DNA from 4 places in the Novimethylophilus sp. genome. Region 2 is predicted to be linked to each of the others. Evidence: riboswitches for the same ligand, from Rfam matches in the RefSeq annotation. Region 2 holds a riboswitch; each other region holds the start of a gene.
The links. A riboswitch is a leader RNA that binds a small molecule or an ion and turns the genes downstream of it on or off. The one in region 2 is predicted to bind cyclic di-GMP.

Region 1: it holds a riboswitch for cyclic di-GMP, as region 2 does, so the genes downstream of both, motA (flagellar motor stator protein MotA) here and VGK14_RS06000 (HD-GYP domain-containing protein) in region 2, are expected to answer to the same signal.
Region 3: it holds a riboswitch for cyclic di-GMP, as region 2 does, so the genes downstream of both, VGK14_RS13380 (sensor histidine kinase) here and VGK14_RS06000 (HD-GYP domain-containing protein) in region 2, are expected to answer to the same signal.
Region 4: it holds a riboswitch for cyclic di-GMP, as region 2 does, so the genes downstream of both, VGK14_RS13880 (EAL and HDOD domain-containing protein) here and VGK14_RS06000 (HD-GYP domain-containing protein) in region 2, are expected to answer to the same signal.

The regions. Positions count from the first base shown of each region.
Region 1 covers NZ_DASXVH010000098.1:5,397-10,237, reverse strand. Annotated here, with positions in the region: gene VGK14_RS13830 (efflux RND transporter periplasmic adaptor subunit) at 1-888, opposite strand, end outside; gene VGK14_RS13825 (TetR family transcriptional regulator) at 977-1,603, shown strand; gene hisC (histidinol-phosphate transaminase) at 1,608-2,714, opposite strand; gene motA (flagellar motor stator protein MotA) at 2,840-3,703, opposite strand; cyclic di-GMP riboswitch class I at 3,795-3,880, opposite strand; gene pheA (prephenate dehydratase) at 3,942-4,841, opposite strand, start outside.
Region 2 covers NZ_DASXVH010000042.1:283-5,123, reverse strand. Annotated here, with positions in the region: gene VGK14_RS06015 (TrbI/VirB10 family protein) at 1-488, shown strand, start outside; gene VGK14_RS06010 (DUF2274 domain-containing protein) at 485-730, shown strand; gene VGK14_RS06005 (hypothetical protein) at 803-1,894, shown strand; cyclic di-GMP riboswitch class I at 2,662-2,745, shown strand; gene VGK14_RS06000 (HD-GYP domain-containing protein) at 2,921-4,216, shown strand; gene VGK14_RS05995 (class I SAM-dependent methyltransferase) at 4,275-4,823, shown strand.
Region 3 covers NZ_DASXVH010000090.1:23,657-28,497, forward strand. Annotated here, with positions in the region: gene VGK14_RS13375 (response regulator) at 1-205, opposite strand, end outside; gene VGK14_RS13380 (sensor histidine kinase) at 195-1,814, opposite strand; cyclic di-GMP riboswitch class I at 1,934-2,018, opposite strand; gene lysS (lysine--tRNA ligase) at 2,084-3,589, opposite strand; one part of gene prfB (peptide chain release factor 2) at 3,591-4,613, opposite strand; one part of gene prfB (peptide chain release factor 2) at 4,615-4,695, opposite strand; gene VGK14_RS13395 (MgtC/SapB family protein) at 4,748-4,841, opposite strand, start outside.
Region 4 covers NZ_DASXVH010000099.1:6,295-11,135, reverse strand. Annotated here, with positions in the region: gene hemN (oxygen-independent coproporphyrinogen III oxidase) at 1-1,004, opposite strand, end outside; cyclic di-GMP riboswitch class I at 1,123-1,211, shown strand; gene VGK14_RS13880 (EAL and HDOD domain-containing protein) at 1,283-2,518, shown strand; gene VGK14_RS13875 (phosphomannomutase/phosphoglucomutase) at 2,538-3,911, shown strand; gene VGK14_RS13870 (MBL fold metallo-hydrolase) at 3,915-4,841, opposite strand, start outside.

The sequences.
Region 1 (4,841 bases), on a different contig from region 2:
GCCCCTGGAATTAGGCAATTCGGCACGCGCTTCGCTGGTGCCGGTGGCGGTGCTGATGCGGATGTCGGAAAAATTCATCTTGCCTTGTTTGTCATAAGTGCTGCCGTCGGCCAATTTGACCGCAACATCGAACTTCCCATCCTTGGGCAGGGCCAGACGTCCGGCCGCAGCATCGCTGTCCAGCCGCAAACGCTCATTGTCGGAAATGCCGAAACTGGCGTAGATGGGATCCAGCTGGGTGACGGTAGTCAACAGCACGTTGGGACCGGAAACCAGGCTGCCCTCGGTTGCCTGCAAACGCCCGGCAATGCCGGAAATCGGTGCCTCGACACGAGTGTAGGACAGGTTCAGGCGGGCTTCGGTAACGCGGGTTCTAAAGGATTTCACATCCGCCGCAGCGATCTGCATTGCGGAAACTGCATCGTCGTAATCTTTCTGCGCAATCGCATGCGCCTCGATCAAAGGCTTGAGCCGCGCGGAATCGCGTTCGGCCTTTGCCTGGCGGGCTTCCGCGCTGGCAAGATCGGCTTCCGCCCGGGCCAGTGCGGCCTGGAACGGCGCGGGGTCGATGGTGAACATCGACTGGCCGGCCTTGACCCGCGCACCTTCCACATAATTACGCTTGATCAGGATACCGGTGACACGAGCGCGCACTTCGATGTCACGCACACCGGCGATCTGGCCGGTATATTCCAGCGTCACCGGCACGATTTGTGGCTGCACCGTCAATGCGGCAACCTCCGCTACCGGCTTGCCGCCCATACCGCCGGGATGTGCTCCCGCGCTATCGCTCTTCGCCTTGCATGCCGCGAGGCCGACGGCCAGCAAGGCCACGGCGATCACCTGGAGCGTCTCCCGACGCGAAATATTCAATCCAGCGTATGACATAATCAATCCCTTAATTTTCTTGCTTATATAATCAACTTTTGCTAATGTTACATACATTCATGCATGTATGTAAAGTAATTCTCAAATTATGGTTAGACGCACCAAAGAAAACGCGGAAATAACGCGCCATCAATTGCTTGATGCCGCCGAGACCGTATTCAATGAAAAAGGCGTGGCGCGCACGTCGCTCGCGGAGATCGCCACGTCCGCCGGCGTTACCCGCGGGGCCATCTATTGGCATTTCAAGAACAAGGCCGATCTGTTCCATGCGATGCTGGAACGGGTGAAATTGCCGATAGACGAGATGGTAGACAAATTAAATGCGGAACAGTTGGACGACCCGCTCGCTTTTTTGCGCAGCGCAGCGATCAGTGTGCTTATCCGCGTGGCAACCGACGTCCAGACGCGCCGGGTGTTCGATATCGTCAACCACAAATGCGAACTGGTGGATGAAATGGCCGTGGCGCGCGAGCGCCACATGGAAAGCTGGGCCGGATGTCTGGATCGAATAGAACAGCGCATACGCGCGGCCATGGAACAGGGCCTGCTTCCGGCCGGCATCAACCCCCGCAGCGCAGCCATCGGCATGCACGCGCTGATCGACGGCCTGATTTCAAACTGGATACTGCATCCCGAGTCTTTTTCCCTGGGAGACGAGGCCGCCAGCCTGATCGAGATTTATCTCGCCGGTTTGCGCGGCTATCAGCCCAGGTAGTCCCTCATGAAGCGTGCAGGACCTCTTCCAGTGCGCTCAGAAAACGGGCGATCTCGCTTTCCAAACCGATGCTGACACGCAAATAATCCGGCAACTCGTAGTTAGTCACCGGCCGTATGATGACGCCCTTCTGTAACAGGCGCTGGTAAACCGCAGGGGCATTGTCGACCCGGAAACAGACGAAATTGCCGAACGAAGGGATGAATTCCAGCCCCATACTGGACAATCCGGCCGTGATTTGACGCATTCCGGCGTCATTCAGCTCGCGGCTGCGGCGCACGAACTCGTCGTCATGCAACGCCGCCGCCGCAGCTGCGAGCGCGACGTTGTTCACATTGAAAGGCTGGCGCACGCGATTGATCATATCGGCCACCTCGGCATGCGCCAGCGAAAAACCGACGCGCAAACCCGCCAGCCCGTAAGCCTTGGACAGCGTGCGTGTAACGACCAGATTGCCGAACTCCTTCAGCCAGCCGATTGCTTCCGATTTCAGGTGATCCGGGAGGTATTCATCGTAAGCTTCGTCCAGAACCACCAGCACATGGTCCGGGATGCCGAGCATGAAAGCATGCAATTCATCCTTGCCCAGCAAGGTACCGGTAGGGTTGTTGGGATTACCGATATAGACCATGCGCGTCTTCGGCGTTATCGCCTCACGCATGGCGGCCAGGTCGTGGCCAAAACTCTTCGCCCGCACCGCCACGCCCGTGGCTCCTATCGCTTTTGTCACCAGCGGATAAACCGCAAAAGAATGCCGTGAAAATACGACTTCCGAGCCGGGCTTCAGAAAGGCGCGTGCTGCGAGTTCGAGTACATCGTTGGAGCCGTTCCCGAGCACGATCCGGGCAGGATCAATACCGAATTTACGGCTGATTGCGTCCTTCAATACGAAGCCGTTGCCGTCGGGATAGCGGGCTATATCCTGCAACGAATCGCGCATCGCAGCCAATGCCTTCGGGCTCACGCCGAGCGGGTTCTCGTTGGATGCCAGCTTGACGATATCGCCTTCATCCAGCCCCATCTCGCGCGCCAGTTCGGAAATCGGTTTCCCCGGTTGATAGGGAGCGATCGCCCGCACATACTCAGGCGCGAGTTCAGACAAAGTTTTCACGAGGGTTTCCTGATGACTTACGCAAAATGAATTGATTGCCGGACACGAACCCGGCAATCAGCAAGCATTAATTCTGCGATTTTAAATGAGAAAGCTTGCGCTGGATATTGCGCGCAATCATTGCGTCAGTTTTTCTTTGAAAAAGATTGCACATATTTATCCAATTCGGCGGAAGCCGGCCGGATATCCGGTGAAATCGATACGCGGGCGAATTCAATGACCATCCTCACCGGATAACCGTTCAGATGCGCAATAATGCCGGTCTTGATACAGGTAAAAAATTGCTCCTCGTCTTCCGCAATATTCTGCAACAGCTTGGAAGCGGGGCCCAGGAAACCATATGCCAGCAAAATGCCGAGAAAGGTGCCCACCAGCGCGGCGGCAATCTTGTGCCCAAGCTCATCCTGCGGACCGCCTATCGACGCCATCGTGATCACGACACCCATAACGGCGGCAACGATCCCGAACGCCGGCAGCGACTCCGCGAGATACGTCAACGCTTCAACAGGCTTGTTTGCCGAATGGGCCGCCGATTCCAGATCGATATCGATCAGATTCTCGATTTCATAGGCATTCATGTTGCCGCTGACCATGATCAGGAAATAATCACAAATAAATTCGACAGTGCGCTTATCCGCCAGTACCTTGGGAAATTTTTCGAAAATGGGACTGTTATAAGGGGCGTCGATATCGGGCTCTATTCCTATCATCCCTTCTTTGCGAATTTTCATCAGGATTGCATACAACAAGGCCAGCGTTTCCGCATAAAACTCCTTGGTGTATTGCGAGCCGCGCAGTATCCTGCCTGCGGCGAGCAGGCACTTCTTCAGTATTCTGCGCGGATTGGATATAAGGAAGGCGCCGAAACCGGCTCCGCCGATGATGACCAGTTCCGCGGGCTGGTATAACGCCGCGATGCGGCCTTCCTCCATGGAGTAGCCGCCCAAAACGCCTACGACGACGATGATGGAACCGAGAATAATGTTCATGTCTACTGCCGATCGCGGACGCTAGCTTGTCACCGGAGTGAATGGCGACGGTCCGCCGCAGTGCGCGGCCATGATAGCCGCAGACATACGTACTGGCGGTCCCGCCGTCATGGAGAATATCTCTTTAGACCGGTGACTTTGCGCCCTTGCTTTTCAGCAAGTTTGCCCTGTTCAGTAAAAGGGTGATTCTACTTGAGTAAAGTGAAGTGTCAATATCGATGCCGCCAAGTGGCGGCCGTCAGATTACCGCTATTGGATACGACCCCAGCACCTTGATGAATGCCGCGTGTTTTTCCAGTTCGGCCAGTGCGCGTGCGACCTTCCCGTCGTTGCGATGGCCTTCGATGTCGACAAAGAATACATACTCCCACAGCCCGGTATAAGAAGGCCGCGATTCCAGCTTGGTCATGCTGACGCCATTTTCGGCCAGCGGCGCGAGCAATTTGACAACGGCGCCGGGCACATTGCGCGTCGCCATCGCCAGCGAGGTTTTGTCGCGTCCCGAGGCTGCCACGTCATGCGTGGCCAGCACCAGAAAACGCGTGGTATTGCGCGGGTCGTCCTCTATGCTTTCCGCAAGCAGGCTGAGGCCGAACAGTTCGCCGGCGCGCCGGCTGGCGATTGCCGCAACCCCCTCGTTTTCGGCCGCCAGGCGTGCCGCTTCGGAATTACTGGCCACCGCTTCGCGCTCGACACCCGCCAGGTTCTGGTTCAGCCATTCGTGGCATTGCGCCAGCGATTGCGCGTGGGAATATACCTTGCGGATGGAATATCTATCGGTTTGTCTGGACAGCAGATTGTGATGCACCGGCAGTTCGATCTCACCGCAAATATTGAGCGCACTTTGCAATAGCAAATCCAGCGTGCGGCCGATCGCGCCCTCGGTGGAATTCTCTACCGGCACCACGCCGTAATCCGCCTTGCCCGCCTCCACCGCGCGGAACACCTCATCGATGGAAGCACACTGCACCGGGTTGGACAGGCCGCCGAACTGCTTGCTGGCGGCTTCTTCGCTATAGGTCCCCAGCGGACCGAGGAAAGCGACGCAAAGCTCTTTTTCCAGCGCCCGGCAATTCGACATCACAGTGCGGAAGATCGCGGTCACCGCCTCATCCGACAGCGGGCCGGGATTCTGTGC
Region 2 (4,841 bases):
CGGCCACCGGCAAGTTCCTGCTGATCCCGCAGGGTTCGCGCATCCTCGGCCGCTACAACAGCCAGGTGAGCTACGGGCAGAGCCGGGTGCAGGTGGTGTGGAATCGGATCATCCTGCCCGACACCTCATCACTGACGCTGGACAACCTGGCTGGTGCCGACCCGGCCGGCAACTCCGGACTGGAGGATGGCGTCGAATGGCATTGGGATCGCATCTTTGCCGGCGCGGCACTGACGACGCTGCTGGGTGTCGGTGCCGAACTGGCTGCGCCGGAGAACCGCCAGAACGGCGATCGCGTCATCAACGCCGGGCGCAACAGCTTGCAGGACAGTGTGAACCAGGTTGGCCAAGAGATGACTCGGCGCAACCTCAATATCCAGCCCACGTTGACGGAACGGCCAGGCCTGCCGGTGCGCATCATCGTCAATCGGGATCTGGTGTTGCGGCCCTATCAGCCGCTGTTCTTCAATCGGGGAACTTCACGATGAGCACCACGCACAAGTTGCGGTTGGGCCCGCTGCCGAAGACCGAGAGCGTCAAACTGACTTTTACGTGCCCGACCAGTCTCAAGGCCGACCTCGATCGCTACGCTGCGCTGCATGCACAGACCTATGGCGAGACAGTCGATGCGGTGATGCTGATCCCGTACATGCTCGAAGCGTTCATTGCTGGAGATCGAGGGTTCAGGAAGGGGCAGATGAGCAAGAGCGCACGATCAGCTCCCGGATGAGATGCAGACAGAGGTATCGTGTGCCAGCCACTCGACTGGTATTGTCCGATACCAGAAGGACAGCTATACCCCGTGCGTCTGGCTGTACGCGATAGGAAAACATGGAGCGGAACGGAAATCATGGGAGGCTTTGATGTGGTCGAGCCATTGATTGGCGAGACTTGGGTGGTTGATGGTCAGGTAGTGGCATCACCACCTGGCGACACCGATGCGCTGTACATCCGGCCGATGTTGCACCGGAGGGGAGCGGTGCCTCCCGGAACGAAGGTGTTGCACTCGCTGGTGCTCGACAACAACGTGTTGACCGACATGATCGAAGGTCGGCGTTCGGCCAATACCGATTACCTGGAGAACCTGCTGCGCTCGAAGCCGTTGGAGTTGAATCCGACGATGGCGATGCTCGAACAACGGCAGAAGTTTGGCGGTGCCAGCCAGGCTCTGCATGACTTTGCTGAACTGCTGGGACGGCGCTTTGGTGCATGGGATGTAAAGCAAAACACCAGAACCTTTGACAAGGCGCTGGAGGACGCAAAACCCGACCTTGCGAAAAATGCGTCGCTGCTGTCGGGCTATCTGCCGGCGATTCTGTACCTCTACCACCAGCCAGGCAGCGCCGAATCCAAGCTAGAGTGGCTGAGTGGGTTGATCCGAGCGGTGGACCTGCCATTCCTGCAACTGCCTTTCTATCTGGCAGCCTTGTTGTTCTTGGTGAAGGAACAGCCGGCACTCTTTCGCAACAAGGTGCTCAGTAAGGTGCAGAAGGACACCAAACTGATGTTCAGCCTTGATGAGCAAAAGAAAGCTGTACTCAATCTTGGGCATGATGTGATGCTGCCGGCGGTGGCGCTTTTTTCCGCCGGTGTCCAAGGTGCGATGGTGTTCCCATACATTGCCACTCGCGACTACTTGTTGCAGGACTTCTTGGGCGAAGTCCGGTGTGGTGCCGTAGTGATGCTACCGGACGGGCGAGCCAATGGCGCTTGGGAGTTGAATCCGGACGGTCGCCTTCACGCGCAGCTTGGTACTGCGCTAGCCCGTTGCCTGCCCCACCGCGAGTACCCAGGTTCTCAAGCGGAACAATCGGTGCGCCGCGTAAACCTCCGTGCGTTCTCAGACAGCTATCTGGAAAAGTGCTTGGCGTTGAAACATGCCACGCAGCCTTGAGCGCAAAAAAAGAGCCGCCTCTGTGTGAACAGGAGCGGCTTTGGATGGTGCCCGAGGCCGGAATCGAACCGGCACGCCTTACGGCGAGGGATTTTCTTACCACTTCGGCTTTCGCCGCCAGCGCATGCGCTGTTCGTGGTCTGGAGCACGCCTTCACCATAGCCTTGCGGCCGTAGGTGCCCGCCGTCTGCTCTCTACACCTTCCCAAGCGCTGGGCCTGGGCTTGGCTCGGCGTTGGCTCGGATGCAGGGGCATCCAGGGCTTTCGCCGACTTTGACGGGCTTCACTTCGGGCGTTTCCCCCCGAAGGCTCAAATTGTTTAAGTCCCTTGTGTCTACCGATTTCACCACTCGGGCATTGCACGATGCTATGGAGCCTACACCTCTTTCCGCTGGCTCCTGCTTGGCTCCTGGCCATCAAGCCGAGCCGCGAAGCTACGCCTTGAATGCTCGCAAACCGTTGTCACTATTAACCTTCCGCCTAGGCGGCACAAGAAAAAATGACTTGACAAAACAGATTTTAAGTCCGCTACGTCTACCAATTCCGTCACCCCGGCGAAGGACGTAATTCTACCTTGAGTACGCATACCGCGTAACCTCTGTGTAACTATTCCCGATAAAAATGGTCACATCGCTTGTGCCTGAAATGCCGCTTATCGGGTATGGCTTTCCGTTTGTCGTTAATGTTTTGCATCTGCTGGTCGATTTAGGAAAGACTTAGGCATTAGTATTTGACCGTGTTTTTTGTGCCCGATTGTTCGTGCCATGGTCAATTAAAGGCAAACCCATCGAAAGGTGGGGACGCAAAGTTTCCGGTCTAAGGGATATTCCTATGACGGCGGGGCTGCCGGTACAGGCCTTGTTCCAGGTCCCCGTCAGATTTCGTTGCATCCTTATCCTTGATCGGAAGTTTCTGGATTTGAATGTGGAGTTCCGGACGTGACGAGTGAGGCGCGCTGGTTCCATACGGCATTGCTTGATGTTGAGCCTCGTGCTCGGGCAAATGCCCCGTTTGCAGGAGACCGTCATGAAAATGAAATCGCATTACATCCACCCGGACCAGTTGTGTGTCGGCCTCTATATCCATCTCGACCTGGGCTGGATGGGCCATCCTTTCACCTTCAGCAACTTCAAGATCAAAGATGAAGGCCAGATCGAGAAAATTCGCGCCCTGAAGCTGAAACAGTTGCGTTACGATCCACTGCGCAGCGATTGCGAACCGCTGCTGCCGCCAACGGTACCGGCCGCATGGGCACCCATGAAGGTCGCAGTACCGGTATCGCCCGCGCTGGATCTGCAGAAGCGTTCGAACCGCCTCAAACAGCTTAACGATATCATTCTCTCCTGCGAGCGGAAATTCGTCGTGGATGCCCATCGGGTGCGGGCTGTCACGCGTAATTTATCGGCTCATCCGGCGAGCGCCCGCGAAGAGGCGGAATTACTGGTCAACCAGATGGTGAAGTCGGCACTTACGGAAAGTGACGTGGTGCTGCACGCCGTCGGCAGCAATCATTCCCAGCAGGAAAATTATGTACATTCGCTCAACGTGACCGTACTTGCGCTGATGCTGGCGAAAGCGCTCGACATGTCCGACGAGGATGCGCGCGAACTGGGGCTGGCGGCGATCTTTCACGATATCGGCAAGGCGGAAAGCCCACTCAATAAATCGTTCATAGACATGCATTGCGAACTGGGGTCGCGGCTGGCGCTACAATCCGGCATGTCCGAGCGCATCGCCAGAATCATCCTGCAGCATCACGAATACGTCGATGGTTCGGGTTATCCCAAGCATCTGAAGGAAGCGCAGATCGATCCGCTGGCGCGCCTCTTGGGGATCGTCAACGATTACGAAAACCTGTGCAATCCGGCGAATCCGGCCGACGCGATGACGCCGTATGAAGCGCTGTCGCATATGTATGTCACGCAGCCGCAAAAGTTCGACTCAACCATACTCAGGCTGCTGATCAAGTCGCTGGGCGTTTATCCGCCGGGTAGCATCGTGCAGCTTTCCAACGGTGTTTACGGCATCGTCATGACGGTCAATCCGCAGAAGCCGTTGCTGCCTTTCGTGATGATCCATGAACCCAAGGTGTCGCGCGAGACGCCGGTGGTCATCGATCTGAGCGAAGAGGTGGGCCTCAGCATCAAGAAATGCCTGCGCCCGCTGCAACTGCCGCAGGATGCGTTCGAGTATCTCCGCCCGCGCAAGCGTATCTGTTATTACTTCCTCAACAAGCAACCGACGGATGGCGCGCCGCTGGACATGACGGATGTCATCGCCGGTCAACAATTCCGAACCGGGACCGATCCGTTCCCGGTGTGAATCGGTATCGGCCTGCTTTGTGGTGAACTTGGATCAGCATTCCACGGGGAAGCTGCGGATGCAGAATGATGTCGTCCATTGCGGCCACCTGTCGCACGAACCCCCTTCTCCCTGGATATGCCGGTTCGCAGCGCTGATCCGCAATGGCGGCCAGGTGCTGGATATTGCCAGCGGCAACGGCCGGCATGCATTGTGGCTGGCCGCACAGGGGTATCAGATAGAGGCGGTCGATCGGGATGAGGAGGCGCTGTCACGCCTGCACGGCATCGATAATATTACAGCTGTTTCTGCCGATCTGGAGTCAGGCGCCTGGCCTTATGCCGGGCGCAAGTTCGACGGCGTCGTCGTCAGCCGCTATCTGTATCGGCCGCTGCTGCCGCTGCTCGCGGACCTGCTGCATCCGCAAGGCGTGCTGATTTATGAAACTTTCATGGTAGGCAACGAGCGTTTCGGCAAGCCGAGCAATCCGGATTTTCTGTTAAAAACGAACGAGCTGCTGGGAGCGTTCGCTGCCAGGCTCAAGGTGGTCGCCTTCGAACAAGGGGAGGTGTCCAAGCCGAGACCGGCTGAAATCCAGAGAATTTGCGCGATCAATGCCGGAAGTTGATGGGCTTTACCGTTCGGT
Region 3 (4,841 bases), on a different contig from region 2:
GATCGAGCAGCACCACGTCCGGCGTCGGCGCCTCGGCGTATTTCCCCTGCTTGCGCAAAAATGCCATCGCCTCCATGCCATCCTGCACCACGTTGAGGTTGTTGCGTATCTTGCTCTCGCGTAATGCCTCCTGCGTCAGCCGGACATCTCCCGGATTGTCTTCGGCCAATAAAAACTCTACCTGTCTACCCAATTCATTCTCCATGACGTCTCCTTTCCCCATGATTCACAGGTAAGGTGAAATAAAAAACAGTGCCTTTGCCCGGCTCGGATTCTATCCATATTTTTCCGCCGTGGCGTTCGACGATTTTCTTGCATACCGACAGCCCGATGCCGGTACCGGGATATTCATGCTTGCCGTGCAAACGTTGAAAAATGACGAAAATGCGCTCGAAAAATTCCGGCGCGATGCCGATGCCGTTGTCGCGCACCGAAAGCAGCCATTCGCCGTCCCTTTTTTCCGCTCCCACATGCACCACCGGCGAGGTCTCGCCGCGGAACTTGATCGCGTTGCCGATCAGGTTCTGGAACAGCTGCGTCAGTTGCGAAATATCCGCGGTCAACTTGGGCATGGGGTCGCGCGTGACCACCGCGCCGGATTCCTCGGCCGCCAGCCGCAGATTGGCGATCGCTCGATCAAGCGCAACACCGGATTCGCACAGTTCGATCGGCTTGCCGTGCGTGCCGACCCGCGACAATGTCAAGAGGTCGATGATCAGCGCCTGCATGCGGGTGGCGCCATCCACCGCAAAATGGATGAACTCGTTGGCGTCCGCGTCCAGCTTGTCCTTGTAGCGGCGCGCTAGCAATTGCGTGTAGCTCGCCACCATGCGCAACGGTTCCTGCAGGTCGTGCGAGGCCACGTAGGCGAACTGCTCCAGCTCGCGATTGGAATGCGCCAGCTCCTCGGTGCGCTCCGCCAGTTCTTGCTGGGTGCGCTTGAAGGCGGTGATATCGGAAAACTCCACGATGAAATGCGTCACCGCGTCATTGTCGTCTTTCACCGAACTGACGTTGATCCAGGCGGGAAACTCCTTGCCGCTCTTGTGGCACAGCCAGGCCTCGCCCTGCCAGCGCCCGCCATTGGCGACGGTCTGCCGGATCGCGGCCAGCGCTTCGGATTGCTGGTCGGCAAATAGATGCTGCCATGGCTTGCCTGCCAGTTCCTCGGGCAGGAAACCGCAGATTTCGATGACCGTCCTGTTCGCATGCAGGACTTTGCCTTTCATGTCGGCGATGAACACCGCCTCGATGTTGCTTTCGAACGCCTGCGACAGCAAGCGCAGCAACTCGTGCTCGCTCTGGAAATAGGCATCCAGCGAGATTTGGGAATCGAGCAATGTTCTTTTGATCAACGCCGACATCGTAGCCAGCAGTTTTTGCTGGTCACCGCCGCAGTGGCGCAGCATTTCGGGCAATATGCTGGCGAGATATCTGCCGTAATCGCCGAGATGCCACTTGGGCTTCAAGCCGGCTGCCTGATGCGCCATGCCCACACGCATCCTGGCCAGCGCATACTCCAGCCCGTACTCGCCGCTGCCGAGCTGTTCGAAATAAGTGAGTTGTTTCTGCTTGAGGCTGGCGAGCTGCCCGGCATCCTGCAGCAGCTTGCCGGCTTCGGCATCGGCCTGCAAACGGGCGTAGAAAGCGTCGGCGAATGCCGCCCCGTCCAGGTCGAGCCGCTGGTGCAGGTCGTTCAGCAGCGCAATGTCCTGTGCACCGAACTCGAGAAAGTCCTTGCGTCGACGAACGTCTTCCGCGTCGAGTCCCATCGACTCGGCCAGGGTCCGATCATCAATGCTGGCATTTACCATGTGATCCATCTCCTCGGTAGCCAAGTGCCGGCAATGGCGAAAGCACTTGCTGTACGGTCCGAAGAAGCAGAGCTAGAGGCAATTCAGGAGGGAGTTCGAGATATCGATGAACCCTGCGACCTGGCAATCCCGCTGTCCCCGACATCATCCTTGGACCGGAAATTTTGCGCCCCCGCCTTACGGTCGGGTTCGCCCTTTTCAGGTAGTGTTAATTTGACATTAGAATGCCAAAACAGCCGGCTGTCAATTTAGCGCGAAAGTCTTGTTTTTCAAGCCTCTGGACGCATGTGCGGGAACAGGATCACGTCGCGGATGCTGGGCGAGTCCGTCAGCAACATCACCAAGCGGTCGATGCCGATGCCACAGCCGCCGGTCGGGGGCATGCCGTATTCCAGCGCGCGAATGTAATCGGCGTCGTAGTACATGGCTTCGTCATCCCCGGCCTCCTTGGCCGCCACCTGCGCCTTGAAACGCTCGGCCTGGTCCTCGGCGTCGTTCAGCTCGGAAAAGCCGTTGGCAATCTCGCGCCCGGTAATGAACAACTCGAAGCGCTCGGTAATGCCGGGACGGGTGTCGGATGCGCGCGCCAGCGGCGATACCTCGACCGGGTAGTCGACGATATAGGTCGGCTGCCACAGCTCGGCTTCCGCGGTCTCCTCGAACAGCGCCAGCTGCAGCGCGCCGAGGCCGGCGTGCGCCAGCGGCTTGACGCCGAATTTGGCCAGCTCGGTCCGGAGGAAATCCGCGTCGTCCAACTGGGCGGCGCTGTATTGCGGCGCGTACTTGAGAATCGCCCCGGTGATCGTCAGGCGCTGGAACGGCTGAGACAGGTCGAGCTCGCGTCCCTGGTACGTCACCACCGCATCCCCGGTCGCAGCCATGGCCGCGGCGCGGATGCAGGCCTCGGTGAAATCCATCAGCCACTGGTAATCGGTATAGGCGGCATAGAATTCCATCATCGTGAATTCCGGATTGTGCCGCACGGAGAGCCCTTCATTGCGGAAATTGCGGTTGATTTCGAACACGCGCTCGAAGCCGCCGACGACCAGGCGCTTGAGATACAGTTCGGGCGCGATGCGCAGGAACATCTGCATGTCCAGCGCATTGTGATGGGTCTTGAACGGCTTGGCCGCCGCGCCGCCGGGGATGGGGTGCAGCATCGGTGTTTCGACTTCGAGGAATTCGTTGTCCAGCATGAAGCTGCGAATCGCGGCGACGACACGGCTACGCGCGATGAAAGTTTGGCGCGTATCCTCGTTCATGATGAGGTCGACGTAGCGCTGGCGGTACTTGATTTCCAGGTCGGTGAGACCATGGAACTTCTCCGGCAACGGGCGCAGGCTCTTCGTCAGCAGGCGCAGGCTGTCCACCCGCACGCTCAGTTCGCCGGTCTTGGTTTTCATCAGCACGCCTTCGGCGCCGACGATATCGCCCAGATCCCAGCGTTTGAAGGCTTCGTAGGCTTCCTCGCCAACCTGATCGCGCGCGATGAAAAACTGGATGCGCCCGCCGCTGTCCTGCACCGTGGCAAAACTGGCCTTGCCCATCACGCGCTTCAGCATCATGCGGCCCGCCACGCAGGCGCGCACCGCTTCGGCTTCCAGCGCTTCTGCCTCTTTTGGCCCGTGCGCGGCATGCAGACTGGCCGCGGCATGCAGCGGACGGAAATCATTGGGAAAAGCCACGCCGCTCTGGCGCAGGCTTTTCAGCTTCTCGCGCCGCTCGGAAATGACGTGGCTTTCGTCCTGTACGGACGTATTTTCTTGTTCGCTCAATTTATACTCCCTGCTTCAAACTCTCGCTGATGAACGGGTCGAGATCGCCATCCAGCACGGATTGGGTGTTGCCGATTTCGACGTTGGTGCGCAGATCCTTGATGCGCGACTGGTCCAGCACATAGGAACGGATCTGGTGGCCCCAGCCGATGTCGGTCTTGGCGTCTTCCATCGCCTGTTTTTCCTCGTTGCGGCGGCGCAGTTCCAGCGCGTACAGCTGCGCCTTCAGCATCGCCATCGCCTCGGCGCGGTTGCGGTGCTGCGAACGGTCGTTCTGGCATTGCACCACGGTGTTGGTCGGCAGGTGGGTGATACGCACTGCGGAATCGGTCTTGTTGATGTGCTGGCCGCCGGCGCCCGATGCGCGATAGGTATCGATGCGCAAATCTGCCGGATTGATGTCGACCTCGATGGAATCGTCCACTTCGGGATAGACAAACACGCTGGCAAAGCTGGTATGGCGGCGCGCGTTGGAGTCGAACGGCGATTTGCGCACCAGCCGGTGCACGCCGGATTCGGTGCGCAGCGTGCCGTAGGCGTAATCGCCGGAAACCTTGAGGCTCGCGCTCTTGATGCCGGCGACGTCGCCTTCGGACTCTTCCAGCACTTCGACCTGGAAGCCTTTTCTTTCGCAGTAGCGCAGATACATGCGCAGCAGCATAGAACCCCAGTCCTGCGCTTCGGTACCGCCGGAACCGGCCTGGATATCGACAAAGCAGTTGTTGGGGTCCATCGGGTGGGAGAACATGCGGCGGAATTCCAGCGCGGCGACTTCTTGCTCCAGTTCCCGGGCATCGGCTTCGATGGCGTACACGGTATCGTCGTCGCCTTCGCCGCGCGCCATCTCGAACAGTTCCTGCGCGTCTTTCAGGCCGTTGGCGACGTGCTCCAGCGTCAGCACTACCGACTCCAGCGATTTCTTCTCGCGCCCCAGCGCTTGTGCACGCTCGGCATCGTTCCAGATGGCCGGGTCTTCGGCGAGTTGGTTGACTTCGGTCAGGCGCTCCTGTTTCCCATCGAAGTCAAAGATACCTCCGCAGATCGACGCTGCGGGAACCCAGTTCCTGCAGGTGATTGGCGATGGCATTGAGGCGTTCGGCTTCCATGGTGATTCCGGTCAATAATTTTAAAAGCGCGATTATAGCAGCCCGCCGCCCATCATCCGAACAGCAGCATGCCTATACCCAGCCCGATCGCGACGGCACCCATTCCCACGGCGGCCCGGCGCGCCAATGCCTTGCCGCCGATAAAC
Region 4 (4,841 bases), on a different contig from region 2:
GCATAGACATCGTCGGTTTGAGAGATTGCCGACGCGCCGAAAGCCAGAATATCGCAATCCTTGTGCGTGGTATAACCCTGGAAGTTGCGGTACAGGGTTTTCTCGCGCTGCGCCTTGACCAGTTCGTCATCGGGGCGGGCGAAGTGGTCCATGCCGATATAGACATAGCCGGCAGCGGTGAGTTTTTCCAGCGTGAGCTTTTGCAGCGCGAGACGCTGTTCCAGCTGCGGCAGGGTTTCTTCCTGAATGAGTTTCTGGTGCTTTTTCATCCACGGCACGTGAGCGTAGTTGAACACCGCAAAACGATCCGGCGCCATCGCGATGACTTTATCCAGCGTCGGCTCGAAGCTGGCGACGGTCTGGTGCGGCAGGCCGACCATGAGATCGAAATTGACACTGTGAAAACCGGCATCGCGTATCCAGCCGTACACTTCACGGATCAGGGCTTCCGGCTGCACGCGATTGACTGCGTGCTGTACCCGGTCGTCCAGATCCTGCACGCCCAGGCTTAGCCGGTTGAAACCGCTTTGACGCAGGGCCTGGATATGGTCGCGCGTCAGCTCGCGCGGGTCCATTTCGCAGCCGATTTCGGCGTCATGCGCAATATGGAATTTACCTGCGAGGTAGTCGTATAAGCGGCGCAAATCGTCCGGTTTGAGATAGGTTGGCGTACCGCCGCCCCAATGCAGCTGCCTGACCTTGCGTTGCGGATTGATCAGCGCGGCGACATGGTCGATTTCACGGAACAGGTCTTGCAGGTAGGACTCGGCCTTGCTGTAGTCCTTGGTGGCGATCATGTTGCAACCGCAGTAGTAGCACAGCGTATCGCAGAACGGGATGTGGGCATAAAGCGAGATATCGCGGCCCTTGTCCTGGCTCTCGCGCAGCTCCTGTTCCCACTGTGCCGGCCCGAAGCCCTCATGGAAATAAGGCGCGGTGGGATAGGAGGTGTAACGCGGTCCGGCCTTGCAGTATTTGTGCAGCAGTTCGGTAGAGAATTCCATACGCCAATTATACTCCGGCACATGCACCCTTATATCTTGATTTATAACAAGCAGGATAAAATTTCACGCAGAACCCTAAAAATCAGTTGACAGCACCCCGCAAATACCCAAAATAACCGCAACGAAAGGGTTAACTCGGCCGAAAGGCGAGGGCACAAAGTTTCCGGTCTAAGTAGTGTCTCACTATACGATAGCGGAGCTGCCGAAAGCCATGATACTCCTGTGATCTGCCTGCCTCCGGTTCCCTGCTCACAACCATAACAAGAAAGTGGCCCCGCATGCCTGTTGCACAACTCAAGGATTATTGTTTTGCCCATCAGCCCATTCTTGGGCCGGACGGCGTCATTGTCGCGATGGAATTGCTGTATCGCGACGCGCAGCCCGAAGCGAAAAATGCTTTCGATCACACTGCCGCCACCGCCAATGTCATCATCAGCGCCTTCAACCATATCGGCATGATCGAACTGATGGGCAACCGCAAGCTGTTCATCAATGTCGCCGAGGAGTTGCTGCTGAGCGATACCATCACCCTGTTACCCAAAGACAAGGTGACGCTGGAGCTTCTCGAGCATATCGAAATCACCGATGAGATCATTGCTCGCGTGCGCCATCTCAAGGAAATAGGCTATGAGTTCGCGCTGGATGATTATGTCTTTCACGCAGAACCGTGCCCATTGTTCGAGTTGGTGGATATCATCAAGGTTGATATCTTGCAGACCGATATCGGCAGCCTGCCCCAACTGGTCAACTATCTGCGGCAATGGCCTTGCAGGCTGCTGGCCGAGAAGGTGGAAACGCGCGAAATCTACCATGCCTGTAGCCGGGCCGGATTCGACCTGTTCCAGGGATATTATTTTGCCCACCCCGCCATCATCGATGGCCGCATGACCGACCCCACCAGGTTGGCGGTGCTCAACCTGCTGGCCAAAGTGAACAACGACGCGGATTTCGGCGAGATCGAGGCATCGTTCAAGGGCAATCCCGGGCTGACCTACAGCTTGCTGCGCCTGATTAATTCCCCGGCCTTCTATTCTTCAAATAAAATAGGCTCTATCCGACAAGCGATCCATATACTCGGCATGCGTCAGTTGGGCAGATGGCTGCAGGTTCTGTTGTTTACCCAACAGAACGACCGGGGTTGTACGCCGATACTTGAACTGGCGGTGCATCGCGGCAGATTGATGGAGTCGATGGCTGAATCCGTCAACATCATGCCCGAACGTGCCTATGTCGCCGGCATGCTTTCACTGGCAGACAGCGCGCTGGGCATGCCGATCGGAGACATCGTCAACAGCCTCAATCTGGTGGATGAAGTGAGCCATGCTTTGCTCGAACGCGAAGGCAAGATCGGCGTGATGCTGAATATCTGCAACCAGCTGGAAAACGGGGATTTCGACAGCGTCGCAGACATGGCGGAAATGCTGGGAATTCCCATTCCTACGCTGATGGAGAAGCAGCAGGAATCTATTACCTGGGCCAATGAGATGCTGCATCGGCTATTTGAACCGAGTTAATTAAATAAATAAACCATCCATGAATCTTCCCCAGGAAATCTTCAAGGCTTACGACATTCGCGGCATCGTCGGTACGACGCTCACGCCGCAAATCGTCGAGGCGATCGGCCAGGCAATCGGCTCGGAAGCCACGGCCAGGCGCCAGACACAGATCTGCATCGGTTACGACGGCCGGCTGTCCAGCCCGCAATTGGCGGCGGCGCTGGCGCAAGGCATACGCAAGGCTGGCGTCCATGTGATCGATCTGGGACTGGTCGCCACGCCCATGGTGTATTTCGCCGCCTGCCATCTTGGCACCAATTGCGGCGTGATGGTCACCGGCAGCCATAACCCGCCGGACTACAACGGCCTGAAAATGGTGCTCGGCGGCGAGACATTGTCCGGCGAAGCCATCCAGGGCCTGAGAAAGCGCATCGAACAGGGCGAATTGTTCGAAGGCACCGGCAGTTACGGCAAGCACGATATCGCGCCCGAATATGTCGCGCGCATTACCGGCGACCTCAAGCTGGCGCGGCCGATGCGCATCGCGGTGGATTGCGGCAACGGCGTTGCCGGCGCTTTTGCCGGCAAACTGTTCCGCACGCTGGGCTGCGAGGTGGAAGAGCTATATTGCGATGTGGACGGCAACTTTCCCAACCATCACCCTGATCCTTCGGTGCCGGAAAACCTGGCCGACCTGATCCGCGCCCTCAAAGCCGGCGATGCCGAAATCGGGCTGGCTTTCGACGGCGATGGCGATCGCCTGGGAGTGGTGACCAAGGACGGCACCATCGTCTACCCCGACCGGCAGCTGATGCTGTTCGCCGCCGACGTGCTGTCGCGCGAGCCGGACGCCACCATCATTTACGACGTCAAATCCACGCGTAATCTGCACGCATGGATCACACAACATGGCGGCCGGCCGCTGCTATGGAAAACCGGGCATTCCCTGGTCAAGGCCAAAATGAAAGAGACCGGGGCCGCGCTGGCGGGCGAAATGAGCGGTCACGTGTTTTTCAAGGAGCGCTGGTACGGCTTCGACGACGGCCTCTACGCCGGCTGTCGCCTGCTGGAAATCCTCAGCAGGTCCGACGACCCTTCGGCAGTGCTGCATGCCCTGCCGGACAGCGTCAGCACCCCGGAACAGCATATTCAGATGAAAGAAGGCGAACCGCATGCGCTGATCGCTCAGCTGCAAAGAGAGGCCCGATTTGCGAATGCCCAGAACATCATCACCATCGACGGCCTGCGCGTTGAATATGCCGACGGCTTCGGCCTGATGCGGCCTTCCAACACCACGCCGGTGGTGGTGCTGCGCTTCGAGGCGGATAACGAAGCTGCGCTCAAGCGTATTCAGGAGCAATTCCGGCAGGTCATCCTGGCGGCGGCACCTGGGGCTGCCCTTCCGTTCTGAAAACTACCTGCCTGTTTCACCGATTTCCGCAGCGACATATGTTCGATACACCATCCTGTCTTCCTGCGTAAACTCAGGCATTTTTCCGGACGCTGAAGCAGCGTTGTCCAAAGGAATCGTCGTCCCCAAACCGGCATAAATATACCGGTCGCCAAAATCCCCGGACAACATCTCGAAAGCCGGCTCCCCGGTGCAATGTCCGGGAGCGATGTGCTCGACTTTCCAGGCGTCTTTCAGTGCAAGCGATATACGCTGGACTTCCTGATCCGAAGTCGTCACAAGATGCAATCCGCCGACGATGAGATGGATATGGGAGTCTATCGTTGTGGCTGCTTCCAGGATTTTCTCGATACCGGGATGCGAACAGCCAACGACCACCACCAGCCCTTTGGCCGTTTTTATCACCAATGACAACTCGCGCAACTCCAGTGTGCCGGGGTTATTGGAAACCAGCGCGATGAGGAAAATTCCGGGCGCAATCTCGGTGGTTTTCTCCACCAGCTCAAAATTGGCTTCCGGCCATGCCTTGCCGAAGCGCATGACGTCAGGCGGCTGGCCATCGAAGTAGCGCTTTTCTTCGGGCAGTGATGCATTTCGCCGATAAAAACCGGAAGGCAAAGAGGAACCGAAGATACCGAAATTTTCTTTCGGAGCATAAATCTTGAGCCTCGGATTGACCTGCAAAAGGTAGGGAATGCCGCTGATATGGTCGCTGTGTCGATGCGAAATCACTGCGGAATCGAGGCTGGCGAGATCGATATTCTTGACTTTGACGTTATGCGCAAAGATTTCGGCGTTATCGCCGGTATCAAACAAAATACGCTTGCCCCGATACTCGATCAGGGCCGAGAAACCCCAGTCTTTCCGTAAATCGGAGGTTTTGCCGAAAGCGTCATACAGGACGGTAATGCCGTCCGCAGCCTGGCACAA